DNA from 3 places in the Streptomyces sp. NPDC050504 genome. Region 3 is predicted to be linked to each of the others. Evidence: predicted binding sites of a transcription regulator. Region 3 holds the regulator's gene; each other region holds the start of a gene.

Region 1 (10,244 bases), 240 kb from region 3:
ATGGCCGGAGGCACTGCCGGGGGCGTGAGTCCGGGGGCATGCGGCGCCGGGCGGTCCACCTCCCGCGACAGGGGGGGTTCCACCTCCCGCAACAACAGGGGAGCTGGCTGCACCCTCCGCTCTCCCGCTGCCCGGATGGTTCCGCGCGCCCCGCCCGACCAGGCTGAACACATACGGATCCCCCGACCGAAAAGGACCGACGTGTTCAGCCGACGCACCACCCGCGCCCTCGCCGTCACCGCACTCGCCGCCGCGGCCTGCACCACCCTCACCGTCAGCAGTGCGAGCGCCATCGTCAACGGCACCGACTCCACCGAGAAGTACCCCTTCATGGCGGTGATCCCGGAGTCCGCCCCCGAACAGGGGCTCTTCGACGGCAACTGCGGCGCCTCCCTCATCGACCCGCAGTGGGTGCTGACCGCGGCGCACTGCGTGAAGGTCGAGGGCCTGAAGCTGGACGGCATCGTGCGCATCGGCAGCGAGCAGCGGAAGTCGGGCGGTACGGTCCGGAAGATCGACCGGATCATCGCCCACCCCGGCTACGTGAACGGCGAGAACGAGAAGGCCAACAAGGACGACCTCGCGCTGATCAGGCTCGACAGGCCGGTCCGCGAGACGCCCATCAGGATCGCGGCGCGGCCGGGGAAGCCCGGCACGCCCACCCGGCTCATCGGCTTCGGCACCACGGTCGACGGGGAGTTCACCTTCCCGAACAGGCTCCAGGAGCTGAACACCCGCAGGGGCGCGGCGTCCGAGTGCGCGCCGGGGTACGCGGACCGGACCCGGCTGTGCACGATCAGCACCGTGCCCAAGGCGATGGCGTGCTTCGGGGACTCGGGCGGGCCGCAGGTGCAGAAGGGCCGGGACGGGAAGTGGGAGCTGATTGGGGTCACTTCGGGGCCGGGCGCCCCGAACGTGCCGTGTTCGGGCGGGCCCGGCCTGTACACCAGCGCGCCCGCCTACGCGGGGTGGATCCACAAGACCATGAAGCACAACCGGCCCGCGGCGTTCGCGAGGACGGCGGCGGGGCCGCACGGCAACGTGAACTGACCGCGCGCGTGGGTGGGGTTCGCCCACGGAGGGCGGTACCCCACCCGCCCCGCGAAACCCCTCCCGCCCCCCGCTATCGTTCGGGCACGCGATCGCACACGATCGTTCGCGGTCGCCGCGACCCGGTGACCGCTTCATGACCTGTGGGGGGTCCCTTCCATGCGCTCAACGCGCACGCTGCCGCACGCCCTCGTGCGTGCGGCAACCGTCTTCGCGCTCTCGGCGGGCCTCGCTGCGCCCGCCCTCGTCACGGCGCCCGCCGCGCACGCGGCGCCCGCGCCCGCGGACGTCACCCGCACCACCACCCTCGACGACGGCCGCCTCGACGTCGGGCTGCCGTACAACACCCTCTGGGCGAAGGTCAGCGTCCTCGCCTCCGACCAGCCCGGTGCCCCCGTCCTCGCCACCAGCGAGGAACTGAACTGGCACGACTACGACTCCACCACCCAACGGCCCAGCGGCTGGACGACCCGGAACCCCGTGCGGCTCCCGGAGGGCACCGCGCTCGGCGACTACCCGGTGAGCGTCGACTACCGGCTGTGGGACGGCAAGGTCCAGCACTGGAACGGCGGTTCGTACAGCCACAAGCTCCGCACCGGCGTCTCCGCGCTCTCCTTCGACCGGGCGAGCACCGACTACGACCACCGCGACGTGACGCTCTCCGGCAGGGCGACCACGGCCGATCCGTCGACCGGCGAGCACACGCCCGCCCGCGCGGGCACGAAGGTCAAGGTCGTGCTCTCCACGTACGGCAGGGACTGGCGGAAGGTCACCGCCACCACCGTCACCGGCGCGGACGGCGCCTTCTCGCTGCCGTTCACGCCGAACGCCGAGATCAGGGGCGGCACTGCCACCGTCGTCGAGCCCGCGGCCGACACCGTCCCGACGGACGCGTACCCGGTGCCCGCGGTGACGGTCACCAGGACCGAGTACCGGATCGGCACGCGGATCGACAAGCGCCGGCTCCTCCTCGGCGGAACCACCAAGGTGTCGGGCCGCGTCGAGCGGCTGACCGCCGAGGGCTGGCGGCCCTTCGCGGGCGCGCCGGTCGTCTCGGCCCAGCGCCCGCCGGACGGGCAGCACCCGGACTCGGTGGAGACGATCGGCGGGGCCCCGGCGGCGGCCGACGGCTCGTTCGCGTACGCCGCCAGGCCCCGCTACGCGGGCACCGAGGGCGTGTACACCTTCCTGCGGCCCTCCCTGTACCTCGGGGACAGCTACACCCCCACGCACGACTGGAGCCAGCTGGCGGTCCCCCGGCCCGCCGCCTTCACCAACGTCAAGATCACGCTGTCGCCCTACGGCGAGGTCAAGGCGGTCGGCAGGCTCACCGGGAGCTGCTGGGACGACAACCGGGTCCAGCTGCAGATCTCGTTCGACGGGCGCCACTGGCAGAACCTGAAGACCGGCACGCTCGAATCGGGCACCGCGGGCCACTGCCCCTTCACCGTCGAGACGATGGGCTACGTCTCCGCGTACTACCGCGTGTACCACGCCGAGTCGGACTGGCTCACGGCCGCCGCGGGCAGGGCCGTGCACCTGTCCCGCACGCTCACCCGGTTCTCCTCGTACTCCTTCACGCCCGACCGCCCGCGGGTCAACGGCCCGCTGACCGCGAGCGGCGTGCTCCAGCGGAAGGTCGGCGGCGTCTGGAAGCCGTACGTCGGCGCCAAGGTGATGCTCGTCGTCAAGCCGAGGGGCGAGAACACCTGGTACTGGGCCACCAAGGGCAAGACCGGCAGCGGCGGCAAGTACCGCCTCGGGGGCACGGCCTACAGCGACGCCACCTGGGCCGTGATCACCGAGCCCGCGGGCGGCCACTTCTACAGCGAGACGAAGGGCAAGTACATCGATGCGCGCTGACCGCGGGATCCCCCTCGTCGCCTCCGCCCTGGCACTGTCCCTGGCGGCGGGCGCCCTGACGTTCGCGGCCGCGCCCACCGCACTCGCCGCCGAACCGGCGACCGTCGGCATCGGCGCGGCCCTCACCCACCCGAGCCAGCGCGGCTCCTTCGCCGTCGCCGCCTGGACGGACGCCGACGGCGCCGTGCTCACCGAGGTGTCCGCGCGGCTCCGCAGGGGCGACGCCGTCGTCGCCGAACTGCCCGCCCTCACCGAATCCCCCTGGGACAGGGGCAGGTTCGGCCTCCCGGACGGCGCGCCGCTGAAGCTCACCGAGGACGGCGGCCCGCTGCCGGAACTCGGTGCGTACGCGATCGACGTGACCGCGACCGACAGCAAGGGCAACACCCTCACCCGGCGCGACGCGGGCACGCTCGACTTCACGCTGCGCCCGGTGCTCTCCTTCGCCGTGGGCACCCCCGGCCTCGACGACCCGACCGCGCGCCCGCAGGGCAGGCTCGTCGGCGTCCAGCCCGGCTCGGGCGACGAGGTCGCGCTGCCCGGCCGTACGGTCGAGGTGCGGCGCACCGACCAGGAGGATGCCGCGGGCCGCACCGCCGTCACCTCGGACAGCGGCCAGTTCACCGCCGGCGAGTACCCGCTGGACGGCCCCGCCGGGACGTTCCGGGCGACGTTCACCGAGAACGGCGCGCAGGTCCACGGCACCTCGACCACCGAGAGCAGGGTGTGGGACTACCGGAGCCACCCCGTCACGATCACCGCGACCGCCGACCGCACGCGCGTCCTGCCGGGCCAGCAGGCCACGGTCACCGGGCAGGTGCTCGACGGCACGGCCCCCGCGGCGGGGCTCGCCCTGCGGGCGACGATCGGCCGGGGCAGCGGCAGCGCGTACAGCCAGCGGATCGTCACGGACGCCGGGGGCCGCTTCACCGTACGGCTCCCCGCGCTCCCCGGCCTCCGCGTCGACAACTGGCGGATCGCACCGGAGAACGGCTTCCTCGCCGGCTCGGCCGAGGGCCCGCTGGTGATGCCCAGGGAGTCGACCGTCCAGGCCCTGCGCGCCACGCTGGCGGCGAACGGCCAGGTCACCGTGAGCGGGCTGTTCCGCGCCACCTACCAGACGACGGGCCCCGAGTACGGGCACGAGAAGGTACGGGTCGAGCGCTCCGCGGACGGCAGGACCGGCTGGAAGGTGCTCGGCGTCGGACAGGCCGCGCTCACCGGCATGAACCACTGGCTCAACGAGTCGTTCACCGTCAGGGGCTCGGGCGGCACCTCCGGCTACTACCGGGTGTACCACCCCACGACCGACGAGTACGCGGAGAGCTCCAGCCAGGTGTTCCGGATGTCCCGCACCGCGACCAGGGTCACCTCCGTGAACGCGGCGCCCGAGCCGGTCCGCAAGGGTGCGACGGTCACGGTCACCGGGGTGCTCGCCGAGCGGTCCGGCACGAAGTGGAAGGCCATGGCGGGCAAGCCGGTCCAGCTGTGGTTCCGGGCCAGGGGCACCACGAAGTGGAAGCTGGTCACCAAGGGCACGTCGGGCGCGCACGGCAGGACGTCGCTGCGCGGCAAGGCGGGCGTGGACGGGACGTGGCTGATCCAGTACCTGGGCGACGCCACGCACTTCGACTCGACCGGGGTCGGTGACTTCGTCGACGTGCGCTGACCGGACGCGGACGTGACGAAGGGCGGCGCCCCTGCCGAGGGGCGCCGCCCTTTCCCGTACCCGTGCCTAGACGCGCGCGTCCTCCCGCGCGCCCTCCCGGTCCCAGCACTCCGAGGTGCCGGGCAGGCCGGGCAGCCGGTCGTTGGTGAAGACCGGGTCCAGGCCGTCCGCGCGCTGTGCGAGGTAGTCGTCGAGGAGGCGGAGGGCGACCGCCGAGAGCGGCAGGATCGAGAGCAGGTTCACCAGCGCCATCACGCCCATGAAGACGTCCGCGAGGTTCCACACCACGCTCACCGAGCCGAGCGCGCCGAGCACGACGGTGACCAGGACCAGGACGCGGTACGAGGGGAGGATCCACGCGCGCCGCGTCATGAAGCGGATGTTGGACTCGCCGTAGTAGTAGTTCCCGATCAGCGTCGAGAAGCAGAGCATGAAGACGATGGCGGTCAGCGCGTGCCCGGCCCAGCCGCCCAGCGTGGTCGTCAGCGCGGTCTGCGTGAGGTCGGCGCCCTGCCTGCCGGACAGCTCGGGGTTGGTCGTCAGGATGATGAACGCGGTCATCGAGCAGATCAGCAGCGTGTCGAAGAAGACGCCGAGCGACTGTACGAGGCCCTGCTTGACGGGGTGGGTGACGTCGGCGGTCGCGGCGGCGTTGGGCGCGGAGCCCAGGCCCGCCTCGTTGGAGAACATGCCGCGCCTGATGCCGTGCTGGATCGCCGCGCCGACCGCGCCGCCCGCGACCTCCCGCACGCCGAAGGCGCCGCCGACGATGTCCGCGAGGACGCGCGGGACGTCCTCGACGTTGAGGACGACGACGGCGATGCCCAGGAGCAGGTAGCAGACGGCCATGACGGGCACGAGCAGCTGCGTGACCGAGGCGATGCGCCGTACGCCGCCGAAGACCACCAGCCCGAGGAGTCCCGCGACGACGAGGCCGCAGACGGGGGCGAACCAGTCCGAGTCGGCGGCGCCCAGCGAGCCGCCCGCGACGGCGGTGATGGTGTTGGACTGCACGGCGTTGAAGACGAAGCCGAAGGTCACGGTGATGACGACCGCGAAGAGGGCGCCCAGCCAGGGCTTCCCCAGGCCCTTGCGCATGTAGTACGCGGGGCCGCCGCGGAACTCGCCGTCGGCGCCGCGGACCTTGTAGAGCTGGGCGAGCACCGACTCGACGAACGCGGAGGCGGCGCCGACGAGGGCCATGGCCCACATCCAGAACACCGCGCCCGCGCCGCCGAGCGTGATGGCGGTGGCGACGCCCGCGATGTTGCCGGTGCCGACGCGGGCGGCGGCGGAGATGGTGAACGCGCCGAAGGAGGAGACGGCCTTGCGCCCGTCCCTGCCCGCGGGCGCCGGATCCTTCAGTACGCGCAGCATCTCCGGGAAGAGCCTCAGCTGCACGGCCTTGGACCTGATCGTGAAGTAGAGCCCCGCGACCACGACGAGCGGGATCAGCAGGTACGTCCAGAAGACGTCGTTGACGTCGACGATCAGTGAGTCGAAGGAAGACACGTGGCGGAACCTCGGAGTCGCGGGCAGGGGGCGGCGTCGCTGAAGTCTCACAAGGGCCTTACGGCCAGTGACAGGGCCTTTGGTCCTCTCGGGGCGAAAGGTGCGGGTCGTCCTTCTCACAGCATGCACGGGTTTGCCCAGGCCCGCCCCTTTCCGGGTACGCCGAAGGGCGGCACCTCCCTGTACGGGAAGTGCCGCCCTCGTGGTCCTACCGAGCCTGCGAGGAGGCTCAGAAGTCCATGTCACCGCCCGGCATGCCGCCCGGAGCGGCGGCGGACGCCTTCTCCGGCTTGTCGGCGATGACGGCCTCGGTGGTCAGGAACAGCGCGGCGATCGACGCGGCGTTCTGCAGCGCGGAGCGCGTGACCTTCGCCGGGTCCAGGATGCCCTCGGCGATCATGTCGACGTACTCGCCCGTGGCGGCGTTCAGACCGTGGCCGACGGCCAGGTTGCGCACCTTCTCCACGACGACGCCGCCCTCAAGGCCACCGTTGACGGCGATCTGCTTGAGCGGGGCCTCCAGGGCGAGCTTCACGGCGTTGGCGCCGGTCGCCTCGTCGCCCGAGAGCTCCAGCTTCTCGAAGACGGCCGTGGCCTGGAGCAGCGCGACGCCACCACCGGCGACGATGCCCTCCTCGACGGCCGCCTTCGCGTTGCGGACGGCGTCCTCGATGCGGTGCTTGCGCTCCTTGAGCTCGACCTCGGTCGCGGCACCGGCCTTGATGACGGCGACGCCGCCGGCGAGCTTCGCCAGGCGCTCCTGGAGCTTCTCGCGGTCGTAGTCGCTGTCCGAGTTCTCGATCTCGGCGCGGATCTGGTTGACGCGGCCCTGGACCTGCTCGCTGTCACCGGCACCGTCGACGATGGTCGTCTCGTCCTTGGTGATGACGACCTTGCGGGCGCGGCCGAGCAGGTCGAGACCGGCGTTCTCCAGCTTGAGGCCGACCTCCTCGGAGATGACCGTGCCGCCGGTGAGGACGGCGATGTCCTGGAGCATGGCCTTGCGGCGGTCGCCGAAGCCCGGGGCCTTGACGGCGACGGACTTGAAGGTGCCGCGGATCTTGTTGACGACCAGGGTCGACAGGGCCTCGCCCTCGACGTCCTCGGCGATGATCAGCAGCGGCTTGCCGGACTGCATGACCTTCTCCAGCAGCGGAAGGAGGTCCTTCACGTTGCTGACCTTGGAGTTGACGATCAGGATGTACGGGTCGTCGAGAGCCGACTCCATGCGCTCCATGTCGGTGGCGAAGTACGCCGAGATGTAGCCCTTGTCGAAGCGCATGCCCTCGGTGAGCTCGAGCTCCAGACCGAAGGTCTGCGACTCCTCGACGGTGATGACGCCTTCCTTGCCGACCTTGTCCATGGCCTCGGCGATGAGCTCGCCGATCTGGGTGTCGGCGGCGGAGATGGAGGCGGTCGAAGCGATCTGCTCCTTGGTCTCCACGTCCTTGGCCTGCTCCAGCAGGGCGGCGGAGACGGCCTCGACGGCCTTCTCGATGCCGCGCTTGAGGGCCATCGGGTTGGCGCCGGCGGCGACGTTGCGCAGGCCCTCGCGGACGAGCGCCTGGGCGAGGACGGTCGCGGTGGTCGTACCGTCACCGGCGACGTCGTCCGTCTTCTTGGCGACTTCCTTGACCAGCTCGGCGCCGATCTTCTCGTACGGGTCCTCCAGCTCGATCTCCTTGGCGATGGACACACCATCGTTGGTGATCGTGGGGGCGCCCCACTTCTTCTCAAGGACGACGTTGCGGCCCTTGGGGCCAAGGGTGACCTTGACGGCGTCGGCGAGCTGGTTCATGCCACGCTCGAGACCGCGCCGGGCCTCCTCGTCGAACGCGATGATCTTGGCCATGTGAAGTGGTCCTCCCGGACGGGGTGGATTGCTCCGGATCGCTCCCGGTGCCCGCGACGGACGGCCCGCGCGCCGCGTGGTTCCCTGCCCCACCCGGCGTCCGGACCTCACCGAACCGATCCAAGTTCTGTCACTCTCACCTGGAGAGTGCTAACGCCAATGATTAGCACTCGACCCATGCGAGTGCAAGCGAGTGTCCACATCCGCCCCCCTAAACCCCCTGGGACGGGGACCTCGCGGACCGCCGGGAAAGGCCCCCGGACATGCGCGTGGGCCCGCACTCCGTATCAACGGAGTGCGGGCCCACGGAACGATTCGCGCCGGTGGCCGATCGCGCCGAGATCAGACGGCGAGCTTGACCATGTCCGCCTGCGGACCCTTCTGGCCCTGCGAGATCTCGAACTCGACTCGCTGACCTTCTTCAAGGGTGCGGTAACCGTCCATCTGAATCGCGCTGTAGTGGACGAAAACATCCGCACCACCGTCGACCGCGATGAAGCCGTACCCCTTCTCCGCGTTGAACCACTTGACGGTGCCCTGAGCCATGCCTAACTCCCCTATTACTGGCCCTTGCACAGGACCGCACTTCGCGGACCCGGGTCAGACCTTGCGTCGGAACGCGTCGACCGCGGCTGAATGTATCTGCCCAACTGCCCTCTGCAACAGGTCAATCGGACGAGAATTCTGGGCATGACCGAACGGCCGAATGAGGAGAACTCCCCATGTTCCAGGGCAAGTCGGCCCGGACATCAGGGACCCAAGGGGCAAATCGCACGCGCACTTTGGCTGCTTCTTGTCGCAGCGAGGCCGCTTTCCCATGTGCGCCGGGCGCACTCACGCGCCGACAACACGCCCGAGGGAAGCGTTAGTTCCCAACTCTACCGCCTTCAACCATGCAGAATTGCCCCCTCCGCTTCTCTCGCGGAGGGGGCAATGCCGGTGACTCTGAGGTACCGCGGAACGGCTCAGCAGCCGCCCGCGACCGCCGGGATGATCGAGATGCCCGCGCCGTCCGGCGTGGCGGTCCCCAGGCCCTGCTCGAACCGCACGTCGTCGTCGTTCACGTACACGTTCACGAAGCGGCGCAGCTGCCCCTGGTCGTCCAGGACGCGCGCGGCGATGCCCGCGTGGTTCTTCTCCAGGTCCTCGATGACCTCGGCGAGGGTCGCGCCCTCGGCGGAGACCTCGGACTGACCGCCGGTGTAGGTGCGGAGGATGGTGGGGATGCGGACGTTCACGCTCATGTCGGGTTTCTCCGTTCCTGCTGCTGGGGGGATTGTCAGTGCGCGAGGCCGGCCGCGCGGAACGCGTCCAGGCTCGGCTTGATCGTCGCCGTGGCCTGCGACGTCTCCGCCACCGCGTCCAGCGTCTTCAGACCGTCGCCGGTGTTCAGCACGACCGTGGTGAGCGCCGGGTCCAGCACGCCCGCCTCGATGAGCTTGCGCGTCACGCCGACCGTCACGCCGCCCGCGGTCTCCGCGAAGATGCCCTCGGTGCGGGCCAGCAGCTTGATGGCGTCCACGACCTGCTCGTCGTTCACGTCCTCCACCGCACCGCCGGTCCGGCGCGCGATGTCGAGCACGTAGGGGCCGTCGGCCGGGTTGCCGATCGCCAGCGACTTGGCGATGGTGTTCGGCTTCTGGGGCCGTACGACGTCGTGACCGGCCTTGAAGGCCGTCGACACCGGCGAGCAGCCCTCCGCCTGGGCGCCGAAGATCTTGTACGGCCGGTCCTCGACGAGCCCGAGCCCGATCAGCTCCTGGAGACCCTTGTCGATCTTCGTGAGCTGCGAGCCCGAGGCGATCGGGATGACGATCTGGTCCGGGATGCGCCAGCCGAGCTGCTCGCAGATCTCGTACGCGAGGGTCTTGGAGCCCTCGCCGTAGTACGGCCGCAGGTTCACGTTCACGAAGCCCCAGCCCTCGCCCAGCGGGTCGCCGATGAGCTCGGAGCAGAAGCGGTTGACGTCGTCGTAGTTGCCCTCGATGCCGACCAGCTCGCCGCCGTACACCGCGGCCATGACGACCTTGCCCTGCTCCAGGTCGTGCGGGATGAAGACGCAGGAGCGGAAGCCGGCGCGGGCGGCGGCGGCGCCGACGGCACCGGCGAGGTTGCCCGTGGAGGAGCAGGAGAGCGTGGTGAAGCCGAAGGCGCGGGCGGCCTCGACGGCGATGGCCACGACGCGGTCCTTGAAGGAGTGCGTCGGGTTGCCGGAGTCGTCCTTGACGTACAGGCCGCCGGTGACGCCCAGCTCGCGGGCGAGGTTGTCGGCCTTGACCAGCTTGGTGAGGCCCGGGT
Region 2 (10,244 bases), on a different contig from region 3:
TTCATGTTGAACGGCAGCTCGTCGGTGATCTCGTAGGCGGCGGCGTACGGAGTGGGGCGCAGCTCGTCCGCCGTGACGTACGCGATCGTTTCGTCGACCAGCCCGCCGTCCAGTTCGTCGGCGACCTCCGCCACCAGGTGCGCCCGGATGACGGCGCCGTCGGGCTCGTACAGGTACCGCCCGACTCCGCGGACCTCCGGGTCGGGCAGTCCGCGCCCGGTGAGCGCGGCGCCCGACGGCAGCAGGGTCGCGCGGCGCAGCCCCGGGGCCGTGCCGAACCAGAGCACGGCCTCCTTGACGTCCCCGCCGTCCGAGATCCACTCCGCCTCGGCCTCCGCGGGCACCGCCTCGTGCGGGATGCCGGGCGCGATCTTCAGCGCGGCGCGCGGGGCCGCCAGAGCGGTCTCCACGGCCCAGGAAAGGGGCGGTGAGTACGCCTCGGGGTCGAAGATCCGGCCGCGCCCGCCGCGCCGCGCGGGGTCCACGAACACCGCGTCGTACGGCTCGGGGTCGACCTCCGTGACGTCCGCGCAGCGCACCTCGATCAGGGCGTCGAGGCCGAGCGCCGCCGCGTTGGCGCGCGCCACCTCGGCCGTGAGCGGGTCGCGGTCCACGGCGAGGACCGAGATCCCGGCCCTGGCCAGCGCGATCGCGTCGCCGCCGTTGCCGCAGCACAGGTCGGCGACGCTCGTGACGCCCTGTTCCTTGAGGCGCGCCGCGCGGTGGGCCCCGACGGAGGCGCGGGTGGACTGTTCGACGCCGTGCGGCGTGAAGAACATCCGGTACGCGTCGTCGGCGCCGAACTTCGCGACCGCCCGCTGCCGCAGCCTGGCCTGTCCGATGGCCGCGGAGACCAGCTCGGGGGAGTGCTCGCGGCGGAGCCTGGTGGCGACGGCCAGCTCCTGGGACGGGTCGTGGTCGCGGAGCGAGGCGAGCAGTTCCAGGCCCTCGTCGGTGAGCAGGGCCTGGAAGATGTCGAGAGCGGTCACCCCACCCATTGTGAGCCAGTCGGGGGACGGTCCGCGCCCGGCGGCGGTGTCGGCCGGGGTGTCGCGGTTGCTGCTGACAGGATGCGGCGCCATGCAGCTAGTACGACAAAAGGAACAGTTTGTGACGAAGCGCCTCGCTGTACGGGGCCGCGCCGGGGCAGTGCGGACCCGCACCGGACGGGGCCGCGGCCTGCGCTCCGCGCTCTGTGCCCTGCTCGTCGCCACCGTCGCGGCCGGGTGCGCGTCGGGCGACTCCGGCGGCGACGTCGAGCGGCGGCCCGCCGGGCCCGCCGCGGGACAGCAGGCGGAGCAGGGCGCCGCGGGCGCCCTCGCCGCCTACTCCGAGAAGCTGGCGCGCGCCCAGGCCGCGCGGGTCGCCGCGGCCAGGCGCTGGGGCCTGGCCAAGACCCCGCTGCCCGCCCCGCCGCCGCCCGCCGTCAAGCCGAGCATCACCACGCGCGAGGGATTCTCCGCGGGCCCCGGCCTGCCGCCGGTCTTCACCACCGTCCCGACCAAGGACAAGGTCGTCTTCCTGACGATCGACGACGGCGCCGAGAAGGACCCCGAGCTGCTGCGGATGATGACCGAGCTGTCCATCCCGTACAGCGCCTTCCTCAGCGACTACCTGGTCCGCGAGGACTACCCGTACTTCAAGAAGATGCAGGACCGGGGCGTCACCCTCCACAACCACACCCTCAACCACCGCTACATGCCCGCCCTCTCCTACGCCCAGCAGCACCGGGAGATCTGCGGACAGCAGGACACCATCGAGAAGCGGTACGGCAAGCGCCCCACCCTCTTCAGGCCGCCCTACGGCAACTACAACGCCGACACGCTGCGCGCCGCACAGTCCTGCGGCGTGAAGGCCGTGCCCCTGTGGGCCGCCGAGGCGTTCCCCGACCACATGGAGTGGCGCGAGTGGGACCGGGACCTGCACCCCGGCGACATCGTCCTCACGCACTTCCGGGGCCGCGGGGACTGGAAGGGCACCATGCCCGACATGATCCGCCGGGTCATGAAGACGATCACCGACAAGGGCTACGCGGTGGCGAAGCTGGAGGACTATCTGTGATCCGCGCGCACCGGCTGTTGGCCGGCACGCTGGCAGCCGGTGCGCTCCTCCTCTCGGGGTGCGCGCAGTCCGTCGACCCGATCGAACGGATCGGCCGCAAGGCGGCGCAGAGCGTCCGCCCGAAGGGCTCGGTGAGCCCGGAGGGGAAGGCCGGGACCGGGGCGCAGGGCGCACCGGACCGGCGCGCCGCGCACGCCGCGTGGGGGCTGGCGAAACCGCTCGCCCCGCCCCCCGCGCCGCCGCGCGCCAAACCCTCCGGGCCCTTCGTACTGGACCGGGTGCGGACCGACGAGAAGGTCGTCTTCCTCACCTTCGACGACGGCGCGGAGCGCGATCCCGCCTTCCTCAGGATGGTCGGGGACCTGAAACTCCCGATCAGCATGTTCCTCACGGACAGCGTGGCCAGGTCCGGCTACGACCACTTCGCCCGACTGTCCGCGGCGGGCGCGACGGTGCAGAACCACTCCGTCAGCCACCCCGACCTGCGGACGCTCTCCTACGAGGGGCAGCGCGCCGAGATCTGCGGCCAGCAGGACCGGCTGAAGGCCCGCTTCGGCACGAGCCCCCGGCTGTTCCGGCCGCCGTACGGCGCGTACGACCGCGACACGCTCAGGGCGGCGCGCGCGTGCGGCGTCGACGCGGTGGTGCTGTGGCGGGCCTCGATGCAGATCCACGACATGCGGTACGCGGACGAGGGCGCCCGGCTGCGCCCCGGCGACATCGTGCTGGCCCACTTCAGGGGGCCGGCCGAGCTCAAGGGCACGACGCTCACCGAGATGACGACCCGGATGCTGCGCCGCATCCAGGAGCAGGGTTTCGCGGTGGCGCGTCTGGAGGACTACGTCTGAGTCTCGCGGGGCAGATGTGGAACCGGCCCGTGCGCGGGTGCGTTCTCCGTACCGGAAGGGCCTGCCGCGAGGCCCCGCCGGGACACCGTGACGGGTGGTTGATTGGCACTCCGCTTGACCGAGTGCTAATCGCGGTCATAGTCTCGGGTCTGGCACTCACCACTGGAGAGTGCCAACACAGCGACGGGCAGGTCCGGCACCCGCGACGACGGATCGACCTGGTCGCCACCCCAGCACAGTTAACCCCGTGAGATCTCCGAAGGGGGAGACCGGATCGTGTCGACCGCCAGCTCCAAGGTTGCCATCAAGCCGCTTGAGGACCGCATCGTGGTCCAGCCGCTCGACGCCGAGCAGACCACGGCCTCCGGCCTGGTCATCCCGGACACCGCCAAGGAGAAGCCCCAGGAGGGCGTCGTCCTGGCCGTGGGACCGGGCCGCTTCGAGAACGGCGAGCGCCTCCCGCTCGACGTGACCGTCGGCGATGTCGTGCTCTACAGCAAGTACGGCGGCACCGAGGTGAAGTACAACGGCGACGAGTACCTCGTCCTCTCGGCTCGCGACGTGCTCGCGATCATCGAGAAGTAATTTCACCCAGCTTTTTGATCTGCGCCCCTGGCCCCCTGCGAACCATTCAGCCGGGCGGACAGGGGCGCAGTTCGTTTTCGAGAGGACTGAGAAAGCTCCATGGCGAAGATCCTGAAGTTCGACGAGGACGCCCGTCGCGCCCTTGAGCGCGGCGTCAACAAGCTTGCCGACACGGTCAAGGTGACGATCGGCCCCAAGGGCCGCAACGTCGTCATCGACAAGAAGTTCGGCGCCCCCACCATCACCAACGACGGTGTCACGATCGCCCGCGAGGTCGAGATCGAGGACCCGTACGAGAACCTCGGCGCCCAGCTGGTGAAGGAGGTGGCGACCAAGACCAACGACATCGCTGGTGACGGCACCACCACCGCCACCGTCCTGGCCCAGGCGCTCGTCCGCGAGGGCCTGCGCAACGTCGCCGCCGGCGCCTCCCCGGCCGCCCTGAAGAAGGGCATCGACGCCGCGGTCAAGGCCGTGTCCGAGGACCTCCTCGCGACCGCCCGCCCGATCGAGGACAAGACCGACATCGCCGCCGTCGCCGCGCTGTCCGCCCAGGACCAGCAGGTCGGCGAGCTCATCGCCGAGGCCATGGACAAGGTCGGCAAGGACGGTGTCATCACCGTCGAGGAGTCCAACACCTTCGGCCTGGAGCTCGACTTCACCGAGGGCATGGCCTTCGACAAGGGCTACCTCTCGCCGTACATGGTGACCGACCAGGAGCGCATGGAGGCCGTCCTCGACGACCCGTACATCCTGATCCACCAGGGCAAGATCGGCGCCATCCAGGACCTGCTGCCCCTCCTGGAGAAGGTCATCCAGGCCGGTGGCTCCAAGCCGCTGCTGATCATCGCCGAGGACGTCGAGGGCGAGGCGCTCTCCACCCTGGTCGTCAACAAGATCCGCGGCACGTTCAACGCCGTCGCGGTCAAGGCCCCCGGCTTCGGCGACCGCCGCAAGGCGATGCTCCAGGACATGGCCACCCTCACCGGTGCCACCGTCATCGCCGAAGAGGTCGGCCTCAAGCTCGACCAGGCCGGTCTGGACGTGCTGGGCACCGCCCGCCGCGTGACCGTCTCCAAGGACGACACCACCATCGTCGAGGGTGGCGGCAGCTCCGAGGACGTCGCCGGCCGCGTCAACCAGATCAAGGCCGAGATCGACGCCACGGACTCCGACTGGGACCGCGAGAAGCTCCAGGAGCGCCTCGCGAAGCTGGCCGGCGGCGTGTGCGTCATCAAGGTCGGCGCCGCCACCGAGGTGGAGCTGAAGGAGAAGAAGCACCGTCTGGAGGACGCCATCTCCGCGACCCGCGCCGCGGTCGAGGAGGGCATCGTCTCCGGTGGCGGCTCCGCGCTGGTCCACGCCGTCAAGGTCCTGGAGGGCAACCTCGACAAGACCGGCGACGAGGCCACCGGTGTCGCCGTGGTCCGCCGCGCCGCCGTCGAGCCGCTGCGCTGGATCGCCGAGAACGCCGGCCTCGAGGGCTACGTCATCACCTCGAAGGTGGCGGAGCTGGAGAAGGGCCAGGGCTTCAACGCCGCGACCGGCGAGTACGGCGACCTGGTGAAGGCCGGCGTCATCGACCCGGTCAAGGTCACGCGCTCCGCCCTGGAGAACGCCGCGTCGATCGCCTCCCTGCTGCTCACGACCGAGACCCTGGTCGTCGAGAAGAAGGAAGAGGACGAGGCCGAGGCCGGCCACGGCCACGGTCACTCGCACTGATCGCCTGATTCGGTACCGAGGCCCGGTGTCCCCGTCGAGGGGGCGCCGGGCCTCGGCGTTCCCGCCGCTACGCCGAGTGCCCCAGCGTCTGGGGCCGCACCGGGTCGGCGAAGGGCAGCCCGTGCGCGAAGCGCTCCAGCTCGTCCAGCGCGTGCTCGGCCATGCGGTGCAGCTCGCCGCCGAGCGACCCCGCGACGTGCGGGGTGAGCAGCACGTTCGGCAGGTCGTACAGCGGCGACGCGGGGTCCGGCGGCTCCGGGTCCGTCACGTCGATGACCGCGTGCAGCCGGCCCGAGACCAGCTCGGGCAGCAGCGCCGCCTCGTCGACCAGCGCGCCGCGCGCGGTGTTGACCAGCGTCGCGCCGTCCGCCATCAGCGCCAACTGCCGGGCGCCGATCATGTGGTGGGTCTCCGGGACCTCGGGCGCGTGCACCGAGACCACGGAGCCGCGCGCGCAGAGCTCGTCCAGGGACACCCGCTCGACGCCGAGCGCGGCGGCTTCGGCGTCCGTGACGTGGGGGTCGTACAGCAGGGCCGTCAGGTCGAAGGGGCGCAGCAGCTCGATGACCCGGCGCCCGACGCGGGAGGCGCCGACGACGCCCACCGTACGGCGGTAGTTGCCCGCCCCTTCGAACTCGGCGTGCCAGTCGCGGGCGGTGCGCAGGGCGCGGTGGCGGTGCGCGGAGGACAGGACGCGCTTGTTGGCGAAGAGGATCGCGGCGAGCGTGTACTCGGCGACGGGCCGCGCGTTGGCGCCCGCCGCGCAGGCCACGGCGATGCCGCGCTCCCAACAGGCGTCCGTGACGTGCTGCTTGACCGAGCCCGCCGCGTGCACGACGGCGCGCAGCCGGGGCGCGGCGGCGAGCACGTCGGCGGTGAGCGGCGGCGCGCCCCAGCAGGTGAGCAGGGCGTCGGCCCCGGCGAGGGCCGCGGCGACGGGCGGGGTGGGCGCGGTCAGGTCGTGGGCGACCAGGCGCGGATCGGTGCGCGACAGCTCGGCGAGCCTAGCCAGCTGGCGGTCGGTGAAGAGCCGGTCGGCGACCCCGGAGCCCATCGCGAGCAGGACGTTCGGCCTCACTTGGGGCCGTACTTGCGGCCCGCCCGCGAGCTGACCCCGCCGAGCAGCCCGCGCGGGGCCAGCTTCACGACGCCCATCAGCGCCTTGTAGCGGGGGTCGGGGATCGACAGCGTCCTGCCCCGCGCCAGGTCGGTGAGCGCGGCGGCCACCAGCTTGTCGGCGTCGAGCCACATCCAGCCGGGGATGTTGTCGGTGCCCATCCCGGCGCGCTGGTGGAACTCCGTCCGTACGAATCCGGGGCAGAGCGCCATCAGCCGCACCCCGCTGCCCGCCAGGTCCTTGGCCGCGCCCTGGGTGAACTGCACGACCCACGCCTTGCTCGCCCCGTAGGTGCCGCGCGGCACGAAGGCGGCCACGGACGCGACGTTGACGACCCCGCCGCGTCCGCGCTCCGCCATGACGGAGGCCGCCGCGCTCGTCAGCCTGAGCACCGCCTCGCAGTGCACCTTCAGCATCGTCAGCTCGTCGGCCATGGAGACTTCGAGGAACCGGCCCTTGTTGCCGAACCCGGCGTTGTTGACCAGCAGGTCGACGGGGTTCTTGCGGTCCGAGAGCCGCGCCTCGACGGCACCGATCCCGTCCTCCGACGACAGGTCGGCGGTCAGCACCTCGGCCTCGATGCCGTGCCGGTCGTGGAGTTCGGTCGCCTGGTCCCGCAGCCGCTCGGTGTCCCGGGCCACCAGCACCAGGTCGTGCCCGTCCTTCGCCAGGCGGCGCGCGAAGGCCGCCCCGATTCCCGCCGTGGAGCCCGTGATCAGTGCAGTCGTCATACGTGAACGTTAGTGCCCGTACTTGGCCACGTACGCCTTCGCGTCCTCGATCAGCTTGTGGTGGGGCGCCTCACCGATCGTCAGCATCAGCGGCAGCAGGGCGCGTTCGACGGTCGCGGCCCGGAACGCGACGGCGACGGTCACCTCGTGGTCGGGCCGGTGCACGATCTCGACCGGGTCGCCGGCGCGGATCTCGCCCGGCTCGACGACGCGCAGGTACGCCCCCGAAACGCCGTGCTGGGTGAAGCGCTTCACCCAGCCCTTCTCCCCGATGTGCCCCTGGAACGTCCGGCAGGGGATGCGTCCGCTGGTCACTTCGAGGACGAGGGAGTCCCCGACCCGCCAGCGCTCGCCCAGCTTCGCGCCGGTCACGTCGACGCCGACGGTGGTGAGGTTCTCGCCGAAGGCGCCGTTGGCCAGCGTCCGCCCCAGCTCCTCCTCCCACACGTCCAGGTCCTCGCGGGCGAAGGCGTACACCGCCTGGTCGCTCCCGCCGTGGTGCCGCAGGTCGCAGACGGCGTCACCGGCCAGCCCGCTGCCGCCCACCCCGGCGGGTCCGGGGTCCGTCACCCGTACGGCCCCGTCCACGGGCCGCTTGTCGATCGCGGTCCGGCCGCCGGGAGCATCGGTGAAATCCGCGTCCGCGGGTCGCCCCGCGTTCACACTGAGAAGCTTCATACCGGCACGCTAACCCGATCGTCCCCAAAGTCACACGTCAATATCGCCCGGTCGATCAAAGATTCGCTTATGCTCGTACGGTGATCGAAGCCCGCCACCTCCGTGTCCTGCGCGCCGTCGCCGCCACCGGCTCCTTCTCCGCCGCCGCGCGCGAACTGGGCTGTACGCAGCCCGCCGTCAGCCAGCAGATGAAGGCGCTGGAGACGTCGGCCGGCACCCCCCTGCTGATCCGCACGGGCCGCGAGATGCGGCTGACCCAGGCGGGCGAGGCCCTGGTGCGCCACGCCGCGGGGATCCTCGCCGGGCTGACCGCCGCCGAGGAGGAGGTCGCGGCCATCGCGGGGCTCAGGGCGGGCCGGGTGCGCCTGGTGTCGTTCCCCAGCGGCAGCTCCACGCTGGTGCCCTCCGCGCTGGCCGCGCTGCGCGCCGCCCACCCGGGCACGCGCGTGTCCCTGGTCGACGCGGAGCCGCCGCGCTCGGTCGAGATGCTGCGCGAGGGCGACTGCGACATCGCGCTCGCCTTCCGGTACGGGACGACGGGCGCGGAACGGGAGGACTGGGCGGACCTCGTGGTGCGGCCGCTGCTGGACGACCGCCTGGTCGGCCTGGTCCCCGAGGGGCACCGGCTGGCCGGGGCGGGGACGGTCGGCATCGCGGAGCTGGCCGACGAGCCGTGGATCGCGGGCTGCCCGCGCTGCCGCCGCCAACTGGTCGAGGTCTGCGAGGAGTCCGGGTTCACCCCGCGCATCGACTTCGCCACCGACGACTACCCGGCCGTGATGGGCCTGGTCGGGGCGGGCCTGGGCGTGGCCGTGCTGCCCGAGCTGGCCATCGAGACGATGCGCCCCAAGGGCGTGAGCACCGTCGCCGTGGAGCCGGCGGTGGTGCGCGGCATCGTCGCGCTGACGCTGCCTGACCTGGCGCAGGTCCCGGCGGTGGCGGCGACCCTGGACGAGCTGTCCAGGGCCGCGACCCGCTGAGGGCGCGCCGGTACGGCGCCGGGCTCAGCGTGCGGACATCGCCGCCGCGCCGTGCTCCAGACGGCGCATGAACGTTTCTTCGATCGTGGCCGGAGGCGGAGTCAGGCGCGTCCGGCGCCCGCGGGCGCCGGGCCCGCCGAGACCCGCGCGGCCCCGTTCGGGGTCGTCGCCGTCGCCGTGATGAGTCGGTTGCGCGCGCGGCCCATGAGTTCCTCGCGCTCGTCCTCGGTCAGTCCGCCCCACACTCCGTAGGGCTCTCTCACCGCGAGGGCGTGCGCCGCGCACTCGGCACGGACCGGGCAGCGCATGCACACCTCTTTCGCGGAGTTCTCGCGCGCGCTCCGTGCCGCACCCCGCTCGCCCTCCGGGTGGAAGAAGAGCGAGCTGTCCACGCCGCGGCAGGCGGCAAGGAGCTGCCAGTCCCACAGGTCTGCGTTGGGTCCGGGAAGGCGGGAGAAATCTGCCATTGCTTGCCCCTTCGTGCCAGAGTGACCGTACATCTGCTGTGTAAGTAGATGTAAATATGACTCATTGCGAATCTAGCCACAGACACCATGAAAAGGGAAGAAAAGCCGCCAAATAGGGCATAGGTTTAAACCGGGGCGGTACGGGTGCGACGCTCTCCTGCGTGCGCAGCCCCTCACGTAGAGTGCCGAAGGTGGGTGTCCGACCCGTAACTCTTTCGAGTGACCGTCGTTGAGAGTGCGGAGGCGGTTGGCAGAAAGAGCGCTCGGGCAGGTGTCCGAGGGCGTCAACCGCTCAGGTGACGATACGTAACCAGCCTGGAGGCTCAAGGTGACGCGCAACAGCTGCGAGAGCCGCGGAGGTCAGTCATGACATCCGTCCTCGTCTGCGACGACTCCCCGCTCGCCCGAGAGGCGCTGCGCCGTGCGGTCGCGACCGTGCCCGGCGTCGAGCGCGTGACCACCGCGGCCAACGGCGAGGAAGTCCTCCGCCGCTGGGGCGCGGATCGCTCGGACCTGATTCTGATGGACGTCCGGATGCCGGGCCTGGGCGGTGTGGAGACGGTCCGCCGACTGCTCTCCGCCGACCCCGGCGCCCGCATCATCATGCTGACCGTCGCGGAGGACCTGGACGGCGTGGCGCTCGCCGTCGCCGCCGGTGCCCGCGGATACCTGCACAAGGACGCCTCGCGCGCCGAACTGCGGGCGACGGTCACCCAGGCGCTCGCCGACCCGACCTGGCGGCTCGCCCCGCGTCGGCTGCGCTCCGCCGAGATGGGCGCGGCGCCCACGCTCACCGCGCGCGAGATCCAGGTCCTCGAAGGCATGAGCCACGGCAGGTCCAACGCGGAGATCGGGCGCGAGCTCTTCCTCTCCGAGGACACCGTGAAGACGCACGCCAGGAGGCTCTTCAAGAAGCTCGGCGCATCGGACCGCGCGCACGCCGTCGCGCTCGGTTTCCGCTGGGGCCTGGTCCGCTAGGGCCCGGTCCGCCAGGGCCTGTCGCATCCCCGTCCGCCCCGCGGCGGACGGGGCGACGCAGCCGGTGTCGCGGTGGC
Region 3 (10,244 bases):
CACCTGCGCGCGCCCGCCGAGGTTGCCCTCGGTGCCGACCTCGCGGGCGACGCGGGTGACCTCGTCGGCGAAGGCGGAGAGCTGGTCGACCATGGTGTTGATGGTCGACTTCAGCTCCAGGATCTCGCCCTGCGCGTCGACCGTGATCTTCTGCGACAGGTCGCCGTTGGCCACGGCGGTGGTCACCTGGGCGATGTTGCGGACCTGACTGGTCAGGTTGGACGCCATGAAGTTGACGTTGTCGGTCAGGTTCTTCCACACCCCGGACACGCCGCGCACCTGCGCACGCCCGCCCAGCTGGCCCTCGGTGCCGACCTCGCGGGCGACGCGGGTGACCTCGTCGGCGAAGGCGGAGAGCTGGTCGACCATGGTGTTGACGGTGAGCTTCAGCTCCAGCAGCTCGCCGGTCGCCTCCACCGTCACCGTACGGGTCAGGTCGCCGCGCGCCACCGCGGTGGTCACCGCGGCGATGTCCCTGACCTGGGCCGTCAAGCGCGACGCCATGGCGTTGACCGCCTCCGTCACGTCCCGCCAACTGCCCGAGAGCCCCTGGACCTTGGCCCGGCCGCCGAGCCGGCCCTCGGTGCCGACCTCGCGCGCGACCTGGGTCACCTCGCCCGTGAAGAGCGACAGCTGGTCGACCATCTTGTTGACGGCCCGCCCCAGACGCCGCAGATCGCCCCTGAGCTGGCGGTTCCCGTCGTGCAGGTCGACCCGCTGGGTGAGGTCCCCGCCGGCCACCGCGTCCAGCACGCGCGTGGCGTTCGCCGCGGGCACCACCAGGGCGTCCAGCAGCGAGTTCGTGTTGTTCACGCTGGACGTCCAGGAGCCCTGCCCCGGGCTCGCCAGCAGCCGGTCGTCCAGCCTGCCGTGCCGGACGACCTCCCGCCGCACGCGCGTCAGCTCGTCCGCGAAGTGCTGGTTGCGGACGGCGATCTGGTTGAACACCGAGAAGAGCTCCGCGGGCATCCCCTCGTGGGTCTCCTCCAGGCGCACCCGGAAGTCGCCGTCCCGCAGGGCCGTCATCACGGCCAGCAGCGGACGGAGCTCCGAGGCGTGGATCCACCCCGCGTCGGACGGCGGCGTCGTGCTGTTTCTGTTCATCTCCGCCCACTTCAGTAACTCGGCGCTTATGGGCACGCTCAGTCTGTCACTCTGTCGGTGTCGCCAGCGGCGCATTGCCAGAACTGCGAGATGCCATTCAGGAGCCGTACGTGGGGTCCGTTCCTCCGCAGCGGGAAACCGCCCAGCGCGCACTGCCCTTCCCCGCCTCCCGGGGCGCGCGGCGGTCCGTCGCCCGGACCAGTCTGCCCGGCAACTGCCTCGCGCCCGGCGCCGGCAGACGGTTCGTCAGGGCCGCGCTCGCCGAGTGGACCGGGCTCGGACTGCCCGCGGCCGCGGGATTCACCGACCGGCACGCCGACGACGCCGTCATCATTGTCAATGAGCTGGTCACCAACGCCGTCGTGCACGCGGGCACCACCGTGGAGCTGGTCTTCCGGCTCGAAGACGCGGTGGACCCGGAACCCGCGGCGCTGGTGCTCGAAGTCTCCGACCACCATCCTGCCCGCACAGTGAGCGGCGAACCGCACTCGGGCGACGCGGCCTGCCCCGCGCCCCACGAATTCGGCCGCGGGCTGCAACTGGTCGCCTCGCTCTCCGAATGCTGGGGCATCACCTACCGCACCGGACTCAAGACCGTCTGGGCCAGACTCCCCCTCGACAGCTGGGACCCCCGCCCGACCCCCGGACTGCGGCCCGCGCTCCAACGCGGGCTGCGCGCCGCCGAGATCCTCTCCCCGGCGCCCCTGCGGGCCGTGCGGGAGGACCGCGACGGCCGGGGCGACCGGGACTGGATCAACCGGGGCGCCCTCTCCTTCCTCGCCGAGGCGTCCGACCTGCTCGCGGGCCAGCTCGACGAGGACATGGTCGCCGCGCTCGCCGGACAGCTGCTCGTGCCCCGCCTCGCCGACTGGTGCGCCGTCTGGCTGGAGGGGGAGGGCGGCGCCGGAGCGACCCGGCTCGCGAGGGTGTGGCACGCCGACGAGTCCCGCATCGAACACCTGCGCACCCTCTTGGAGAAGGAACCGCCCCGCCTTCCCGACACGCTCAGGGGCGGCCCCTTCCCCCTCATGTGGCCCGGCGCGGGCGAGCCGGGAGCCGGGGACGGCACCGCCCTCGCGTACCGCTTGACCACCGGCGGCCGGGCGCTGGGCACCCTGCTGCTCGGACGGCAGGGCATGCAGCGGATCCCGGACGAGGTGACCGCGCTCATCGAGGACCTGGCGCGCCGGATCGCCCTCGCGGTCGGCGCGGCCCGCCGCTACACCCGGCAGGCCACGATCAGCCGGGTCCTCCAGCGCGCCCTGCTGCCCACCCAGGTCGCCGAGATCCCCGGCCTGGCCAGCGCGCTGGTGTACGAGCCGAGCGGCGACGGCGTCGCGGGCGGCGACTTCTACGACATCTTCCAGCCGGGCCAGGGCGACCGCTGGTGCTTCGCGCTCGGCGACGTGCAGGGCAGCGGCCCCGAGGCCGCCGTCGTCACCGGTCTCGTACGGCCCTGGACGCGGCTGCTGGCCCGCGACGGGCACGGCGTCGGCGGGGTGCTCGACCGGCTCAACGAACTCCTCCTCGACGACGCCGTCCAGGCCGCCGACCGGGCCGCCGCACTGGTCGTGGCGGCGGGCGCGGCCGACGGCGGGGCGCCCGCCGAGCGGGACGACGCCCAGCCCCGGTTCCTCTCCCTCCTGTACGGCGAGGTGACACCGCTGCCCGACGGAGGCGTGCGCTGCACCCTGGCGAGCGCCGGACACCCCCTGCCGCTGCTGCTGCGCCCCGACGGGACGGTGGTGGTGCCCGTCGTGCCGCAGGTGCTGCTCGGCGTGGTCGAGGACGTCGGGTACGGCTGCCAGACCTTCGACCTCGCGCCCGGCGACACGCTGCTGTGCGTGACGGACGGGGTCACCGAGCGGCGCTCGGCCGCGCGGCAGGGGGCGCCGCTGTTCGACGACGCGGACGGGCTCGCCGCGGTGTTCGCGCAGTGCGCCGGGATGACGGCGCAGGGGACGGCGGAGCGCATCAAGCGGGCCGTGTACGAGTTCGCCGTGACGCCGCCCGAGGACGACCTGGCGCTGCTGGTGTTCCAGGCGCAGTGAGGGCCCGCGCCCGGGGCGCGCCGCGGGCGGGGACCCGGCCGCGGGAACGGCCCGCCGCGAGGTGCCCGACAATGGGGGCATGCCTTCCGTACTGCCCGATGGTGAGCCCGTGCCCGACGACGGGGCGCTGCCCCCGCACGCCCTGCGGGGCGCGGCGGACCGGCCGCTCGGCTTCTATCTGCACGTGCCGTACTGCGCGACCCGCTGCGGCTACTGCGACTTCAACACCTACACCGCGACCGAGCTGCGGGGCAGCGGCGGGGCGCTGGCCTCCCGCGACAACTACGCGGCGACGCTGACCGAGGAGGTCAGGCTGGCCCGCAAGGTGCTCGGCGACGACCCCAGGCCCGTGCGGACGGTCTTCGTCGGCGGCGGCACGCCGACGCTGCTGGCCGCGTCCGACCTCGTACGGATGCTGGCGGCCGTCCGCGAGGAGTTCGGGCTCGCGGAGGACGCCGAGATCACCACCGAGGCGAACCCCGAGTCGGTGGACCCCGCCTACCTCGCGGAGCTGCGGGAGGGCGGCTTCAACCGGATCTCCTTCGGGATGCAGAGCGCCCGGCAGCACGTGCTGAAGGTCCTCGACCGCACGCACACGCCGGGGCGGCCCGAGGAGTGCGTGGCCGAGGCGCGGGCGGCGGGCTTCGAGCACGTCAACCTCGACCTGATCTACGGCACGCCCGGCGAGAGCGACGACGACTGGCGGGCCTCGCTCGACGCGGCGATCGGGGCGGGGCCCGACCACGTCTCCGCGTACGCGCTGATCGTCGAGGAGGGCACGGGGCTCGCCCGTCGCATCAGGCGCGGGGAGGTGCCGATGACCGACGACGACGAGCACGCGGACCGGTACCTCATCGCGGACGAGGTCCTGTCGGGGGCGGGGTTCTCCTGGTACGAGGTGTCCAACTGGGCGACCTCCGAGGCGGGGCGCTGCCTGCACAACGAGCTGTACTGGCGCGGCGCGGACTGGTGGGGCGCGGGGCCCGGCGCCCACTCGCACGTGGGCGGGGTGCGGTGGTGGAACGTCAAGCACCCGGGGGCGTACGCGCAGGCGCTGGGCGAGGGGCGGTCGCCCGGGGCAGGGCGGGAGGTCCTCTCCGCGGAGGACAGGCGCGTGGAGCGGGTCCTGCTGGAGCTCCGGCTCCGGGAGGGGTGCGGGCTCGACCTGCTGCGGGAGGCGGGGCGGGCGGCCGCGCGGGCGGCCGTCGACGAGGGGCTGCTCGACGCGGAGGCGCACGCGGAGGGGCGGGCGGTGCTCACCCTGCGGGGGCGGCTGCTGGCGGACGCGGTGGTACGCGATTTGGTGGACTAGGTCCGGGCGGGGTGCGCGTCCCGTTGCACGGGGGTGCGCCGCGTTTCGCCTCCGGCGGGCTGCACCCCACCCCGCCCCTGAAGGGGCAAGGGGCGGGGTGGGGAACGCCCCGCGCAGCGGAACCCGCACCCCGCCCCCTACCCCCGCGGTGCCGTCACGAAGTCGATCAGCTCCTCCACGCGGCCCAGCAGCTCCGGCTCCAGGTCCTTGTACGACCGGACGCGCGACAGGACGTGCTGCCACGCCGCCCCGGTGTTCCGGGGCCACCCCAGCGCCTCGCACACCCCCGTCTTCCAGTCCTGCCCCCTGGGCACGCTCGGCCACGCCGGGATGCCCACGGACGACGGCTTCACCGCCTCCCAGACGTCGATGTACGGGTGCCCCACCACCAGCGCGTACTCGCTGGTGACCGCCTCCGCGATGCGGGACTCCTTGGAGCCGGGCACCAGGTGGTCGACCAGGACGCCGAGCCGCGCGTCAGGACCGGGGCCGAACTCCGCGACGATCGCGGGCAGGTCGTCCACGCCCTCCAGGTACTCCACCACCACGCCCTCGACGCGCAGGTCGTCGCCCCACACCCGCTCGACCAGCTCCGCGTCGTGCCGCCCCTCCACGTAGATCCGCCCCGCCCGCGCCACGCGCGCGCGTGCCCCGGGCACGGCGACCGAGCCGGACGCCGTACGGGTGGGGCGCGCGGGCGCCGCGCCCGTGGGCCGGGTCAGCGTGACCGTCCTGCCGTCGATGAGGAAGCCGCGGGGGGACAGGGGGAACACCCGGTGCTTGCCGAAGCGGTCCTCCAGCGTGACGGTCCCCGCCTCGCAGCGGATCACCGCCCCGCAGAAGCCGGTCGACACCTCCTCGACCACCAGGTCCACGTCGGCCGCCACCTCGGGCACCGGCTGCGACTTCTTCCAGGGGGGCGTCAGATCGGGGTTGTAGCTGCGCATTCGCGTGACGTTATGACACCGCGAAGCGCCTGGCCAGCTCAGCGCGCTGGTGCCGGACGAACGCCGCGTCGACCACCGCGCCGTGCCCGGGGACGTACACCGCGTCCTCGCCGCCCAGCTCCAGCAGCCGGTCCAGGACCGAAGGCCAGCGGGACCCCACCGCGTCGTCCCCGGCCTGCGGCTCGCCCGACTCCTCGACCAGGTCGCCGCAGAACAGCACCGCGGGCGAACCGGCCGCGCCGGGCACCAGCGCCACCAGGTCGTGGCCGCTGTGCCCGGGGCCCACGTTCACCAGCCGCACCTCCCGGCCCCCGCCCAGCGGCACCGTCCACTCGTCGGCCACCGCCTGCTGCGGCACCACCAGCAGGTCCGCCGCCTCGGCCGCCGCCGCCCCTTCGACCCCGTGCCGCACCGCCGAGGCGCGCAGCTGCTCGGAGCCCGGTACCAGTACCCGGTCGATGCCCGCGGCCCCGTACACCCGCGCCCCCGCGAACACCGCGGTGCCCAGGACGTGGTCGAAGTGCGGATGGCTGAGTGCGATGTGCGTCACCCTGCGGCCCCCGCACAGCGCCTGCGCCTGCGCGCGGATCTCCGCGCCCTCGCGGAGCGTCGCCCCCGTGTCGTACAGCAGGACCGCGTCCTCGCCGACCACGAGACCGGCGGTCGCGTCCCACACCGGCAGCCGCCGCCTGCCGATACCGTCACCGAGCCGTTCCCAGCCGGAGTCTTCCCAACGGATGTCCATGGCGGCGACGCTATCGGCAACACGGCGACGGACACGGGCACGGACGGGGGAACGGTGGCGGCCGCGCGGGCCCGCCCGTGAGACCGGCCTTGCTACGGGCGTACCCGTCGGCCGTACACTGACGGTCAGGATTTGCTGGCACTCGTACGCACAGAGTGCCAAGGGACCAACAGCTGGAGGTGTGCGCGGTGCTCAGCGAACGCAGACTCGAAGTGCTGCGCGCCATCGTCCAGGACTACGTGGGCACGGAGGAGCCGGTCGGCTCCAAGGCCCTCACCGAGCGCCACAACCTCGGCGTCTCCCCGGCCACCGTCCGCAACGACATGGCCGTGCTGGAGGACGAGGGGTTCATCGCCCAGCCGCACACCAGCGCGGGGCGGATCCCCACCGACAAGGGCTACCGGCTCTTCGTGGACCGGCTCGCCGGGGTCAAGCCGATGACGTCGCCCGAGCGGCGCGCCATCCAGAACTTCCTGGACGGCGCCGTCGACCTGGACGACGTCGTGGGGCGCACGGTACGGCTGCTCGCGCAGCTCACCCGGCAGGTCGCCGTGGTGCAGTACCCCTCGCTGACCCGCTCGACCGTGCGCCACGTGGAGCTGCTGTCGCTGGCTCCCGCCCGGCTGATGCTGGTGCTGATCACCGACACGGGCCGGGTCGAGCAGCGCATGGTCGACTGTCCCGCGCCGTTCGGCGAGAGCGCGCTCGCGGACCTGCGGGCCCGGCTCAACAGCCGGGTCGTGGGCCGCCGCTTCGCGGACGTGCCGCAGCTGGTGCAGGACCTTCCCGAATCCTTCGAGGCGGACGACCGGGGAACCGTTTCGACGGTCCTCGCGACCCTGCTGGAAACCCTCGTCGAGGAGACCGAGGAGCGGCTGATGATCGGCGGCACCGCCAATCTCACCCGCTTCGGGCACGACTTCCCGCTGACGATCCGGCCCGTGCTGGAGGCGTTGGAGGAGCAGGTCGTGCTGTTGAAGCTGCTCGGCGAGGCAACGGACTCCGGCATGACCGTACGCATCGGGCACGAGAACGCCCACGAGGGGCTCAGTTCCACGTCCGTCGTCGCGGTCGGCTACGGTTCGGGCGACGAGGCAGTCGCCAAACTCGGCGTGGTCGGACCGACCCGCATGGACTACCCCGGAACGATGGGAGCGGTACGCGCAGTGGCACGTTACGTCGGACAGATCCTGGCGGAGTCGTAAGTGGCCACGGACTACTACGCCGTACTCGGCGTGCGCCGCGACGCATCGCAGGACGAGATCAAGAAGGCCTTCAGGCGCCTCGCGCGCGAGCTTCACCCGGACGTGAATCCGGACCCGAAGACGCAGGAGCGCTTCAAGGAGATCAACGCCGCCTACGAGGTGTTGTCGGACCCGCAGAAGAAGCAGGTCTACGACCTCGGCGGCGACCCGCTGTCCGCCAGCGGCGGCGCGGGTGCCGGTGGCTTCGGCGCCGGTGGCTTCGGCAACTTCTCCGACATCATGGACGCCTTCTTCGGCACGGCGTCGCAGCGCGGGCCCCGCTCGCGCACGCGGCGCGGCCAGGACGCCATGATCCGGCTGGAGATCGACCTCAACGAGGCGACCTTCGGCACGACCAAGGAGATCCAGGTCGACACCGCGGTCGTCTGTACGACCTGTTCCGGTGAGGGCGCCGCGCCCGGGACCTCCGCGCAGACCTGTGACATGTGTCGCGGCCGCGGTGAGGTCTCGCAGGTCACCCGGTCCTTCCTGGGCCAGGTCATGACCTCGCGGCCGTGCCCGCAGTGCCAGGGCTTCGGCACCGTCGTGCCGACCCCGTGCCCGGAGTGCGCGGGCGACGGGCGGGTGCGCTCGCGCCGCTCGCTGACCGTGAAGATCCCGGCGGGCGTCGACAACGGCACGCGGATCCAGCTCGCGGGCGAGGGCGAGGTCGGCCCCGGCGGCGGCCCCGCGGGCGACCTGTACGTCGAGATCCACGAACTGCCGCACTCGGTGTTCCAGCGGCGCGGCGACGACCTGCACTGCACGGTCACCATCCCCATGACGGCGGCGGCGCTCGGCACCAAGTGCCCGCTGGAGACGCTGGACGGCGTGGAGGAGGTCGACATCAGGCCCGGCACCCAGTCCGGCCAGTCGATCCCGCTGCACGGCCGAGGCGTCACGCACCTGCGGGGCAACGGCCGCGGCGACCTGATCGTGCACGTCGAGGTCCAGACGCCCACCAAGCTCGACCCCGAGCAGGAGCGGCTGCTGCGGGAGCTGTCCAAGCTGCGCGGCGAGGAGCGGCCCACGGGCCAGTTCCAGCCCGGCCAGCAGGGGCTGTTCTCCCGGCTGAAGGACGCCTTCAACGGCCGTACGTGAGCCGTATGTAAGCCGTACGTGAGCCGTACGTGAGCTGATTCACCCCGTGCCCGTCCGCTCCGCCCCTCGGCGGAACGGGCGGGCACGGTGCGTGGTGGGCGCGGCGGCGTCCCGTAGTGGCTGTGGGACGATTCGTACATGTTCTTGACCGATCTCTGCCGGTACCCCGTCGTGCAGGCACCCATGGCCGGCGGCGCCTCCTGCCCGGCGCTCGCCGCCGCCGTGTCGGGGGCGGGCGGCCTCGGCTTCCTGGCCGCCGGGTACAAGACCGCGGAGGCCGTGCGCAAGGAGGTCGCGGAGGTGCGCGGGCTCACGCCCAAGCCCTTCGGCGTGAACCTCTTCATGCCGCAGACCGAGCCCGCCGACCCGGCGGCCGTCGACGCGTACCGCCGGCGGCTCGCCGGTGAGTCCCGGGCGTACGAGGCCCCGCTCGGCGACCCCGAGGGCGGTGGGGACGACGAGTTCGACGCCAAGGTCGCCGTCCTGCTGGAGGACCCCGTGCCGGTCGTCTCCTTCACCTTCGGCTGCCCCTCGCGCGACACCCTCGACGCCTTCGCCCGCGTCGGCACGTACACGATCGTCACCGTCACCACGCCCGAAGAGGCCCAGTCCGCGCAGTGGGCGGGGGCCGACGCGGTGTGCGTCCAGGGCATCGAGGCGGGCGGCCACCAGTCCACGCACCGCGACGACCCGCAGACCGACGGCTCCGGCATCGGGCTGCTCTCCCTCGTCCCGCAGGTCCGCGAGACCGTCCAGGTGCCGATCCTCGCCACCGGCGGACTGATGCGCGGCGCGCAGATAGCGGCCGTCCTCGCGGCGGGCGCCGACGCCGCACAGCTCGGCACGGCGTTCCTGGTCTGCCCCGAGTCCGCCGCGCACGACCTGCACAAGCAGGCCATGACCAACCCGCTGTTCGTACGGACCGAGCTGACCCGCGCCTTCTCCGGCCGCCCCGCCCGCGGCCTCGTCAACCGCTTCGTGCGCGAGCACGGCAGGCACGCCCCCGCCGCCTACCCGCAGGTGCACCGGCTGACCAGCGGGCTGCGCGGGGCCGCGGCCAGGGCCGGTGACGCCCAGGGCATGTCGCTGTGGGCCGGACAGGGCCACCGCATGGCCCGCAAGCTGCCCGCGGGGCGCCTCGTCGAGGTGCTCGCCACCGAACTGGACGCGGCGCGCGCCCGGTTCGCCACCGGAGGTGCCAAGTGACCGCTCCCGTCTTCGTCGTCGACCGGGTGCCTGCCGCCGGTCCCTTCCTGCTCGACGGGCCCGAGGGGCGGCACGCCGTCTCCGTGAAGCGGCTCAGGGCGGGCGAGGAGGTCGTGCTCACCGACGGCGCCGGACAGTGGGCCGAGGCCGCGGTCGCCGCCGCCGAGGGCAAGGACCGGCTCTCCCTGGACGTGCGCGCGGTGCACGAGGAGCCCGCGCCCGAGGTCCGGATCACCGTCGTGCAGGCGCTGCCCAAGGGCGACCGGGGCGAGCTGGCCGTGGAGACGATGACGGAGACCGGGGTCGACGCGATCGTGCCGTGGGCCGCGTCGCGGTGCGTCACGCAGTGGCGCGGGGAGCGGGCCGCCAAGTCGTTCGCCAAGTGGCGGGGCACCGCGCGCGAGGCGGGCAAGCAGTCGCGCCGCGTGCGGTTCCCCGAGTTCCCGACCGGACCGGACGCAGCGAGCACCAAGGAGGTTGCGGCACTTCTGGCCAACGCCGACTTCGCCGCCGTACTGCACGAGGACCGCGACT

The links. The regulator HrcA, encoded in region 3, represses chaperone genes, less so after heat shock. The targets are predictions, from matches to a motif close to TTNGCACTCNGNNNNNCNGAGTGCNAA.
Region 1: a site for HrcA is predicted at 8,110-8,136, ahead of groL (chaperonin GroEL). Genes of this name have one in related genera too.
Region 2: a site for HrcA is predicted at 3,012-3,038, ahead of groES (co-chaperone GroES). Genes of this name have one in related genera too.

Annotation. Positions count from the first base shown of each region.
Region 1 covers NZ_JBITHO010000002.1:520,918-531,161, forward strand. The annotation lists gene ACIBNE_RS08155 (hypothetical protein) at 1-28, shown strand, start outside; gene ACIBNE_RS08160 (S1 family peptidase) at 136-1,050, shown strand; gene ACIBNE_RS08165 (hypothetical protein) at 1,210-2,913, shown strand; gene ACIBNE_RS08170 (hypothetical protein) at 2,903-4,582, shown strand; gene ACIBNE_RS08175 (alanine/glycine:cation symporter family protein) at 4,649-6,094, opposite strand; gene groL (chaperonin GroEL) at 6,324-7,946, opposite strand; gene ACIBNE_RS08185 (cold-shock protein) at 8,289-8,492, opposite strand; gene ACIBNE_RS08190 (MoaD/ThiS family protein) at 8,912-9,190, opposite strand; gene thrC (threonine synthase) at 9,226-10,244, opposite strand, start outside.
Region 2 covers NZ_JBITHO010000005.1:664,399-674,642, reverse strand. The annotation lists gene ACIBNE_RS21985 (methyltransferase domain-containing protein) at 1-998, opposite strand, end outside; gene ACIBNE_RS21980 (polysaccharide deacetylase family protein) at 1,081-2,061, shown strand; gene ACIBNE_RS21975 (polysaccharide deacetylase family protein) at 2,058-2,909, shown strand; gene groES (co-chaperone GroES) at 3,186-3,494, shown strand; gene groL (chaperonin GroEL) at 3,594-5,216, shown strand; gene ACIBNE_RS21960 (hydroxyacid dehydrogenase) at 5,284-6,270, opposite strand; gene ACIBNE_RS21955 (SDR family NAD(P)-dependent oxidoreductase) at 6,291-7,064, opposite strand; gene ACIBNE_RS21950 (MOSC domain-containing protein) at 7,074-7,742, opposite strand; gene ACIBNE_RS21945 (LysR family transcriptional regulator) at 7,823-8,722, shown strand; gene ACIBNE_RS21940 (WhiB family transcriptional regulator) at 8,824-9,189, opposite strand; gene ACIBNE_RS21935 (response regulator transcription factor) at 9,556-10,167, shown strand.
Region 3 covers NZ_JBITHO010000002.1:761,998-772,241, forward strand. The annotation lists gene ACIBNE_RS09200 (HAMP domain-containing protein) at 1-1,026, opposite strand, end outside; gene ACIBNE_RS09205 (SpoIIE family protein phosphatase) at 1,215-3,155, shown strand; gene hemW (radical SAM family heme chaperone HemW) at 3,235-4,467, shown strand; gene ACIBNE_RS09215 (DUF3097 domain-containing protein) at 4,605-5,414, opposite strand; gene ACIBNE_RS09220 (MBL fold metallo-hydrolase) at 5,425-6,159, opposite strand; gene hrcA (heat-inducible transcriptional repressor HrcA) at 6,348-7,364, shown strand; gene dnaJ (molecular chaperone DnaJ) at 7,365-8,504, shown strand; gene ACIBNE_RS09235 (nitronate monooxygenase) at 8,643-9,710, shown strand; gene ACIBNE_RS09240 (16S rRNA (uracil(1498)-N(3))-methyltransferase) at 9,707-10,244, shown strand, end outside.